3 regions of the Pseudomonas sp. ML2-2023-3 genome follow, and region 2 is predicted to be linked to each of the others. Evidence: predicted binding sites of a transcription regulator. Region 2 holds the regulator's gene; each other region holds the start of a gene.
What was found. The regulator FliA, encoded in region 2, starts transcription of late flagellar genes. The targets are predictions, from matches to a motif close to CTAAAGTTTNNNNNNNNNNNGCCGNTAA.

Region 1: motA (flagellar motor stator protein MotA) is a predicted target of FliA. The motif match lies at 1,565-1,592, and genes of this name have one in related genera.
Region 3: V6P94_RS01530 (methyl-accepting chemotaxis protein) is a predicted target of FliA. The motif match lies at 2,045-2,072, and genes of this name have one in related genera.

The regions. Positions count from the first base shown of each region.
Region 1 is NZ_CP146343.1:193,240-196,481, forward strand. It holds gene motB (flagellar motor protein MotB) at 1-642, opposite strand, end outside; gene motA (flagellar motor stator protein MotA) at 646-1,497, opposite strand; gene V6P94_RS00855 (HDOD domain-containing protein) at 1,650-3,188, shown strand; gene V6P94_RS00860 (rhodanese-like domain-containing protein) at 3,227-3,242, shown strand, end outside.
Region 2 is NZ_CP146343.1:4,248,714-4,251,955, forward strand. It holds gene V6P94_RS19570 (protein phosphatase CheZ) at 1-766, opposite strand, end outside; gene V6P94_RS19575 (chemotaxis response regulator CheY) at 787-1,158, opposite strand; gene fliA (RNA polymerase sigma factor FliA) at 1,361-2,101, opposite strand; gene fleN (flagellar synthesis regulator FleN) at 2,101-2,928, opposite strand; gene flhF (flagellar biosynthesis protein FlhF) at 3,048-3,242, opposite strand, start outside.
Region 3 is NZ_CP146343.1:357,580-360,821, reverse strand. It holds gene V6P94_RS01530 (methyl-accepting chemotaxis protein) at 51-1,967, opposite strand; gene V6P94_RS01525 (16S rRNA (uracil(1498)-N(3))-methyltransferase) at 2,109-2,819, opposite strand; gene tatC (twin-arginine translocase subunit TatC) at 2,816-3,242, opposite strand, start outside.

The DNA.
Region 1 (3,242 bases), 1.2 Mb from region 2:
GCCGTAATCGCCACCTCCCGCATAGGGCATGGCATCGGTGTGGCCGCTGATGCTGACTTTGTTCGGCACCGCTTTGATCGTGTCGGCCATGGCCAGCAAAATATCTTCGAAGTAAGGCTTTAGCCGCGCGCTGCCCACATCAAACATCGGGCGATTTTCGGCGTCCATGATCTGGATCCGCAAACCGTCCGGAGTGATTTCAAACAGCAACTGATCCTTGAATTTACGCAGTTGCGGGTTTTCTTCGACCTTGTTCTGCAACTCCTGAAGCAGCAGTTCGAGACGTTCTTTCTCGACCTGCTCCGCCATGTTTTCAACCTGATCGGCATCGACTTTGATCTTGTCGGGCTGAGGCTGCAGTTTCTCTTCGGGATTGAGGGTGTTGTCCGGCGCCAGCGCGGGCGTGCCGCCCAGGTCGATGATGTACGGTGTGCCGCTTTCGCTGAAACCGATCGGGTCTTTGAAGTAGCCGCCAATGGCGATCTTTTGCTCTGGCGTGGCGGCCGTCATCAGCCACATCACCAAAAAGAACGCCATCATCGCCGTGGCGAAGTCAGCAAAGGCAATTTTCCAGGCGCCACCGTGATGGCCTGCGGCGTAGCGCTTTACGCGCTTGATGATGATGGGCTGGTTGTTTTCCATAACTCAGCGACCGCGAACCACTTGTTCAAGCTCGGAAAAGCTCGGTCGATGCTTGGGGTACAGCACTTTACGACCGAACTCGACGGCAAGCGACGGCGGCATGCCCGAGGCCGAGGCCACCAGGGAAGCCTTGATCGACTCGTAAACGTTGATTTCTTCCTTGGCATCGTGGGCCAGGGACGTCGCCAGCGGACCGAAGAAGCCATAGGCGGCCAAAATACCGAAGAACGTCCCCACCAGCGCGGCACCAACGTGCATGCCGATTGCGGCCTGATCGCCCTCACCCAGCGAGGCCATCGTCACGACAATACCCAGCACCGCCGCCACAATGCCGAAACCGGGCATGCCGTCGGCGATCCCGGTCACGGCATCGGAAGGATGCTCCAGCTCTTCCTTGAGGTTGAAAAGCTCCATGTCAAACAGCCCTTCGAGCTCGTGGGGCGCCATGTTGCCCGACGACATGATGCGCAGGTAATCGCAGATAAACGCCGTCATGCGCTCATCCTTAAGGACAGTGGGGTACTTGGAGAAGATCGGGCTGGCGGCCGCGTCTTCAATATCGCTTTCGATGGCCATCATGCCTTCGCGGCGACTTTTATTGAGAATCTCGTAAACCAGCCCCAGCACTTCCAGATAAAAAGCGTGGGAGAAGCGTGATCCAAACATGCTGAGTGATTTTTTGATCACGTGCATGGTCATGTAGCCGGGGTTGGCTTGCAGGAACGCGCCAAAGGCCGCCCCACCGATGATCAAAACCTCGAACGGCTGAATCAACGCACCGATTTTGCCGTGAGAAAGCACGTATCCGCCAAGCACACTCGCGAACACGACAATGATGCCGATAATTTTAGCCATAGATAAAAAGTACTTACTGAGTCGGGTTCAAGGTCATATTCCAGCGAAGCTAAAACTCTTCTTCTCCTTATCGGCGAATCTGCGCCAGACTATAGCCGGCAAAGCCGAAAATCCATTCGACCTCCACAATCGATGATGATCGCGTTCCCCTAATGGCCAACGAAACCTGCGCACCGACATCAACACCCACTACTCTGGATGCCTGGGTATCACGCCTGGACGCTGTTGATTTGCCGATCCCGCAAAACAGCCATGAGCGCGTATTCAAGACGATCAACGACAGTCGCCGCTCATTACGCGAAATTGCCGAGGTCATGCAGGACAGTCCGGCGCTGGCACTGAGGCTGATCCGCGAGGCCAACCAACACGTCCAGAGCAGCCTGAGCGAGCCTGCCGAAAGCCTTGAAGTGGCCATCAACCGCCTGGGCCTCAAGCGCACCCAAGTGTTGCTCGAGCGCGTACCCGCACTGGCGATCGAAGACATCCCGATGGCCTATCGACAAATCCAGCTCATCAGCCAGCACGCCGCACAACAAGCAATCGGGCTGTTCGGCAATCGCCTGGCGCGCCTCTGGCAAGAAATCTACTGGAGCAGCCTGCTGTTTCTGTCGCCGTTATGGGCGTTGGCGCTCACTCACCCGCTGCTGCTTGAAGCCTGGGAGCGACGGGTGATCGAGCAAGGGGAATGCGCCAAAAAGGTCGAGCTGGAGCTATTTGGTGTTCCGCTGTTTGATATCTGCCGCACGCTGGCCGAACTCTGGCGATTGCCCGCCTGGGTGATGCAGGGCTATACGGTCATCACCGACGAGCGCCGCACGCTGGTCAAGGTGCTGCACATTGCCCGCGACACTCATCATCCGCTGCGCCAGCAACAGCACCTGGACGCCGATCCCGAGCTGCGCCGCTGGTTCAACCAGCCCGCCAACAGCGTGCTGCTGGCCAACTGCCTGGCACTTTCAGCGCAACAGGCATGGGACACGCCGCACAACTTGCGCTGGCAGTACGTCACCAGCCTGTACCTGCAAATGCCGCTGGATGACATACAACAGCAAGTGCACCAGCACGCGGTAAACAGCGGGCGCTATCACTCGATGCCAGAACTCTGGCACCCGGCCCAGGCGCTGCTCTGGCCATGGGATGCACGCCGCACCCGCCACAGCTCGCTGGCCGCGCCGCCCCCCTCGGCCGAGGCGCTGGCGGCGTGGCGCAGACATTGCGGGCAATTGCTCGAGCAACCCAGCGCATTCAGCAACCCGATGCACCTGACCACTTGCGCCCGCGAAGCCCTGCTGGCGTGCGGCATGCGCCGAGTGATGCTGCTGACACCCGACAAGACCTCAACCGCCCTGAGCGTGAATCAGATAGCCGGACTGGCAAAGACAGCCTTCGACCTGAACATCACCATCAACGAGAGCACCGCACTCCAGCGCTTGATGGCGCAACCGGCTCAGGTACGCCTGACACCCGAGAACAATGGCGTCATATCCGCGGTTTTACCCTACAGCCTGCGCAGCCTGTTCCCTGGCGAGCATCTACTGTTACGCTCTCTGAGCAACAACGGCCGCGTGGTCATGCTGGTACTGGCAGACCAGGGCGGCGGACCCTTTTCGGAAACCAGCGTGCAGGCATTCGGCAAAACGGCCCAATGCATCGAGAAAGCCCTGAATAGCTTTAGTAGTCGCGGGCGCTAGCGCTACAATCCCCCCCTTTTTTGCTCTGGAGGCTTCACATGCCTGGCTTCTCTG
Region 2 (3,242 bases):
AATCGTCTACATCATCCTGACCGGATACGACGTCATTACGTGTATCGGCATGAATCTGCGGACCTTCACCCTTGGCCTGGTTTTTTTGCGAATTATTTTCAGCGCGCAACGCATCACGGTCGTGTTCGATGCCGGCAAAGCGATCCACCTGACTGGCCATCAGCACCAGTTTGAGCAGATTGCTTTCAACGTCCGTGACCAGTTGCGTCACCCGCTTGATGACCTGACCGGTAAGGTCCTGGAAATCCTGGGCCAGCAAGATGTCGGTGAGGTTGGCGGACACGACCTGACTTTGCTCGTCGCTACGCGTCAAAAAACTGTCAACCCGACGCGCCAGCTCGCGAAACTCCTCGGCACCGATTTCACGGCGCATGAAGCGACCCCAGTCTGCACTCAGGGCCTTGGCTTCCTGCCCCAGGCCGTTGACCAGCGGCGTGCTGTTCTCCACCAGGTCCATGGTTCGATTGGCGGCCGCTTCCGTGAGCTTCACAACATAAGCCAGGCGTTCCGTGGCATCCGTGATCTGCGACACTTCTTCGGCTTGCGGCATGCTCGGATCAATATGGAAATTGACAATTGCACTGTGCAGTTCACGGGTCAGTTTGCCGACTTCGCGATACAACCCGCGATCACGGGTCTGGTTGAGTTCGTGAATCAGCTGCACTGCATCGCCAAACTGGCCTCTTTCAAGGCTTTCGACCAATTCGTGAGCATGTTTTTTCAGGGTCGACTCAAAATCGCCCTGTGTAGATTCTTTATGCTCCATAGCGCCCCCAAGGCAACCGATCAACCGATGCGATCAAAGATCTTCTCGATCTTGTCTTTGAGTGCGATAGCCGTGAACGGCTTGACCACATAGCCGTTAACACCGGCCTGGGCGGCTTCGATGATCTGCTCGCGCTTGGCTTCGGCGGTCACCATCAGCACCGGCAAGTGCTTGAGTTTTTCGTCGGCGCGCACGTGGCGCAGCAACTCGATACCGGTCATGCCCGGCATGTTCCAGTCGGTCACCAAAAAGTCGATGTGACCCAGATTGAGGATCGGCAACGCCGTGATGCCGTCGTCCGCCTCGACCGTGTTGGTGAACCCCAGGTCACGCAACAGGTTTTTAATGATCCGCCGCATCGTTGAAAAATCATCAACGATAAGGATTTTCATGTTCTTGTCCAATTCGACCTCCAAGCAGTCTTAAACGCGCCCGGTCTGGGGACACGCCATTCAATCAATTCGTTTTCAAACACCGCCAGAATCGACTGTGGGAGCGGGCTTGCTCGCGATGCTGGCGGCGCGGTTTTTCTGATTCACCGTGTCGATCCCATCGCGAGCAAGCCCGCTCCCACAATAAGTACGCGTGTTCCGGTCAGTGCGCTCGCCACTGGCTCAGGCGTGCACGCAGCCGCGCTGCGCACTGGCTGTGCAGCTGGCTCACACGGGACTCGCTGACCCCCAGCACTTCGCCGATTTCCTTGAGGTTCAGTTCCTCGTCGTAGTACAGCGCCAACACCAGCCGCTCACGCTCGGGCAGATGGGCAATCGCATCGGCCAGCGCGCCCTGGAAGCGTTCGTCTTCCAGATCGCGGGACGGCTCCGGGTGAGCACTTGCGCCATCCTCATGCAGCCCTTCGTGTTCGCCGTCCTGCAACAAGTCGTCGAAACTGAACAGGCGGCTGCCCAGGGTGTCATTCAAGATGGCGTAATAATCATCAAGGCTTAACTGGAGTTCGGCCGCAACTTCATGATCTTTAGCGTCACAACCGGTTTTTGCTTCAATTACCCGAATTGCATCGCTGACCATGCGCGTATTGCGGTGGACAGAGCGCGGGGCCCAGTCGCCTTTTCGCACTTCATCGAGCATGGCGCCACGAATGCGAATCCCGGCATAGGTCTCAAAACTCGCTCCCTTGGTGGCGTCGTATTTGCCCGACACCTCGAGCAGCCCGATCATCCCGGCCTGGATCAGGTCGTCCACCTGCACGCTGGCCGGCAAGCGCGCCAACAGGTGATAGGCGATGCGCTTGACCAAAGGGGCGTAACGCTCGATCAGCTCGTACTGGCTGTCACGGGACGCCTTGCTGTACATGCGATAGCCACTGGCGGTCATTAAAAGCGCCCCCCTGCTTGCTGCACCAGACGCTCGACAAAGAACTCCAGATGCCCGCGGGGGTTGGCGGGCAGCGGCCAGGTGTCGACTTTCTGGGCGATGGCTTTAAACGCCAGGGAGCACTTGGAGCGCGGGAACGCTTCGTAGACGGCCCGCTGTTTTTGCACGGCCTTGCGCACGCATTCGTCATACGGAACGGCGCCCACGTATTGCAGGGCCACATCCAGAAAGCGGTCGGTGACTTTAGTCAATTTGGCGAACAGATTGCGCCCTTCCTGCGGGCTCTGGGCCATGTTCGCCAATACGCGAAAGCGGTTCATGCCGTAATCGCGATTGAGCAACTTGATCAGCGCATAGGCATCGGTGATCGATGTCGGCTCGTCGCAGACCACCAGCAGCACTTCCTGGGCGGCGCGCACAAAACTGACCACCGACTCGCCAATCCCGGCAGCGGTGTCGATCACCAGCACATCCAGATTGTCGCCGAGGTCGCTGAAGGCCTGGATCAGACCGGCGTGTTGCGCCGGGCTCAGCTGCACCATGCTCTGGGTGCCCGAAGCCGCCGGCACGATACGAATCCCGCCAGGGCCTTGCAGCAAGACATCGCGCAGCTCGCAACGCCCCTCGACCACATCGGCCAGGGTGAATTTGGGGGTCAGGCCCAGCAGGACATCGACATTCGCCAGTCCAAGGTCCGCGTCCATCAACAGAACGCGCCTGCCCAGCTCGGCCAATGCGATGGACAAGTTGACTGAGACGTTAGTTTTACCGACGCCACCCTTGCCGCCGGTCACTGCGATCACCTGTACGGGATGCATGCTGCCCATGATCTTTTTTTACCTTGTCTTACTTAGACGCGGCTACATGCGTTGGCTGCCCGTTCCCCATTGGAACAAAACCTTCAGACCATCAGATGTAGGTACATTGCAACGTAATCTTGACTACCTCAGCCTACCCGCTTGGGAGGGCTGTGATAGATATCAGCGAACATATCGGCCATGGCTTCTTCGCTGGGTTCTTCCTGCATTTGCACACTCACTGCGCGACTCACCAACTGGTGACGGCGCGGCAGGTGAAGGTCATCCGGAATCCTTGGACCATCGGTGAGGTACGCCACCGGCAGCCCGTGACTGATCGCCAG
Region 3 (3,242 bases), 1.4 Mb from region 2:
AACTGAAGGGCAGTTGCCGTTAGTGTGATGGGAGTCGCACTGGCCGAGGGTCAGACCTTGAAGCGGGTGACCAGTGTTTGCAGGTGCGTTCCCAGCCTTGCAAGTTCCACGCTGGCGGCGGCGGTCTGCTCGCTGGCTGCGGCGGTTTGTTCCGACACGTCGCGCACGTTCAGCACACTGCGGTTGATCTCTTCGGCCACCGCGCTTTGCTGTTCGGCTGCTGTCGCGATCTGTTGGTTCATGCCCTGAATCGTCGATACGGTGCGGGTAATGGTGTCCAGGGACTCGCCCGCGCGGCGGGTCAGCTCAACGCTGCTGTCGGTCAGCAGGCGGCTGTTGTCCATGCTGCTGGACACTTGTTGAGTCCCGCTTTGCAGGCCGATGATCAAGACTTCAATCTCTTCCGTGGACTTTTGCGTACGCTGCGCCAGGCTGCGCACTTCGTCGGCCACCACGGCAAAACCGCGCCCGGCTTCGCCCGCCCGAGCGGCTTCGATGGCGGCGTTGAGGGCCAGCAGGTTGGTTTGCTGGGACACGGCCTTGATCACGTCGAGGACGCTGCCGATTTTGTCGCTTTCCTGTTTCAGATGAGCCATCGCCTCGGTGGACAACACCACTTCAGCCGCCAGGCGCTCAATCTGTGTAATGACCTGGGCGACCACGGTATCGCCCTCACGGGCTTGCACGTCGGCGGACATTGCCGCCTCGGAGGCCTCTTCGGCATTGCGTGCAACTTCTTGAACCGTGGCCGTCATCTCATGCATGGCCGTGGCCACCTGATCGGTTTCGATTTTCTGGCTGTTGACCCCGGCGCTGGTTTGTTCGGTCACGGTGGACAGCTGTTGGGCCGCACTGGCGATCTGAGTGACGCCGTTGCCGATGCCGCCGACCAGCTCTCGCAGCCCGCCGCGCATGCCTTCGATGGCCTGTTGCAGTTGGCCCAGTTCGTCGCGACGGGTGGTCGGATGCTCCTGGCTGAGATCACCAGCCGCCACGGCTTTGACAATATCGAGGGTGTCGCGCAAGGGGGTGATGATCTGCCGGGTGATGATCCACGCCGCAATGACGCCCAGCAGCAGGGCCAGGCTCGCGCAGATCAGCAGCGCGGACTTGGCCTGGCGGGTATCGCTGTCGCGCTGGCTGAGTTGGGACGCCGACAGTTCATTGCTCAGATCCACCAGGGCATTGCCCAGCACTTGCAGTTGCGACAATTGCTTGTCGCTGTGTACCTGAGAGTCGCGAAACTCGATAAAGGCGGCCCGATAGTTTTTCAGTGCTGTGCTGGCCTGCGCGAACTGGGGGCTGTAGGCACTGGGCATGATGCTGCTCAGGCGTGCGAGTTCTGTCAGCGCCTGGTCGATGGCTTCGATCGCAGGTGTAGCCGCTTCAAGATCGCCCGTGTGGGTATAGCCGCGCACCTCGAACCGCGCTTGCAACAGCAACCGGCTGACCTGGTTGACGCTATTGAGCTCGGCCAGGTTGTCACCCTGCAGCACGTCTTTTTCGATGGCGGCGATACTGGCCAGGGCGGCTTCGGACGTTGCACCGAGCTTGCCCCGGCTGACCTCGCGGGCCTGGGTTGCCTCGTCGATAGCCGCGAAGATGGTTTTGTATTGCGACACGACCTTGAGTTCCTGGTCGCTCAGGCTCAAGTCACTGGCCTGGACCATGCGCTCCTTGGCGGCGGCGAGGTTGGTACCGATCTCGTTGAGCAGATCGTTGACCAGATCGGGGCCGTTTTCGCCGTTGTCCTTGTCGTAGGTGACGCGGGCGATGCGCAGGTCCTTGATCAGCGTGATGACCTGGGAAATATTGGCCAGCTTGTCGCCGCGATCAATGACAGACATCAGCCCCTTCCAGCCGGTGACGGTGATCAGCAGTGTCAGCAGCAAGACGGTACCGAAGCCCAGGCTGAGTTTACGAATGACACTGATATTGCCCAGGGTGGCAGATAACCAATGGTTCATGGACGAACTCCTTTTTTTGATCGATTGGTATCGATAACAGCCGTCCATGGCTTCTTGAATGATCTTGACGTGTTAATGCATCGGCTCGGTCGAGCAAAACTGAAGCAGGCAGATGATACAAAATGTATTTAAATCGGGCTGTCAGAACAACCGGGCGAGCAGGGCGGTGACGGCGGTTTCGACCCGCAGGATACGTGCCCCCAGTTGCACCGGTTGCAGGCCTGCCTTGGCCAGCAAGTCGATCTCGTAGGGAATCCAGCCACCTTCCGGGCCGATGGCCAGGGTCACGGCTTCATCCAGCCCGCGCGGGCAGGCCGGGTAATCTCCCGGATGGCCCACCAGGCCCAATGTGCCTTCGACCAGCGCCGGCAAACGGTCTTCGACAAACGGCTTGAAGCGTTTTTCGATAATGACTTCGGGCAAGACGCTGTCCCGTGATTGCTCCAACCCCAGGATCAATTGCTCACGAATGGCTTCGGGTTCCAGGAACGGTGTCTGCCAGAAGCTTTTTTCGACCCGATAACTGTTGACCAGAATGACCTTGGGCACGCCCATCGAGGCCACGGTTTGCAGTACCCGGCGCAGCATTTTCGGGCGTGGCAGGGCAAGCAACAAGGTCAGGGGCAGTTTGGCCGGTGGTGGTTGGTCAAGGCTGTGGATAACCAGTTCGGCTTCCCTGGCCTCAAGGCGCACCAGTTCGGCGCTGCCCATCAATCCGCCAATCTTGCCCACGCGCAGGCTGTCGCCGACAGCGGCCCGATGAACTTCCTGCATATGAGTCAGGCGCCGATCGCGCAGGATCACGCGGTCGGCGGCAATGAAATCAGCCTCTTCGAGGAGCAGCAGGTTCACGCTTGCGGTGCTGGCGGTTGGGCGTCGCTATCAGCCGAGGGTTCGTCCGGGTCTTCGCCGCGTTTGTTCTTGCTGATCAGGCTGCCAAACAGAATGCCGATTTCAAACAGCATCCACATCGGGATCGCCAGCAAGGTTTGCGAGAAGATATCGGGCGGGGTCAGGATCATGCCGACCACGAAACAGCCGATGATCACGTACGGGCGGATCTTGCGCAGGTATTGCACGTCGACAATGCCGATCCATACCAGCAGCACCACGGCCACCGGGATTTCAAAGGCCACGCCAAAGGCAAAGAACAGGGTCATGACAAAATCAAGGTAGCTGCTGATATCGGTCATCATCGCGACGCCTTCCGGGGTGGCGGCGGCGAAGAACTTGAACACCAGCGGGAATACCAGGAAGTAGGCGAACGCCATGCCG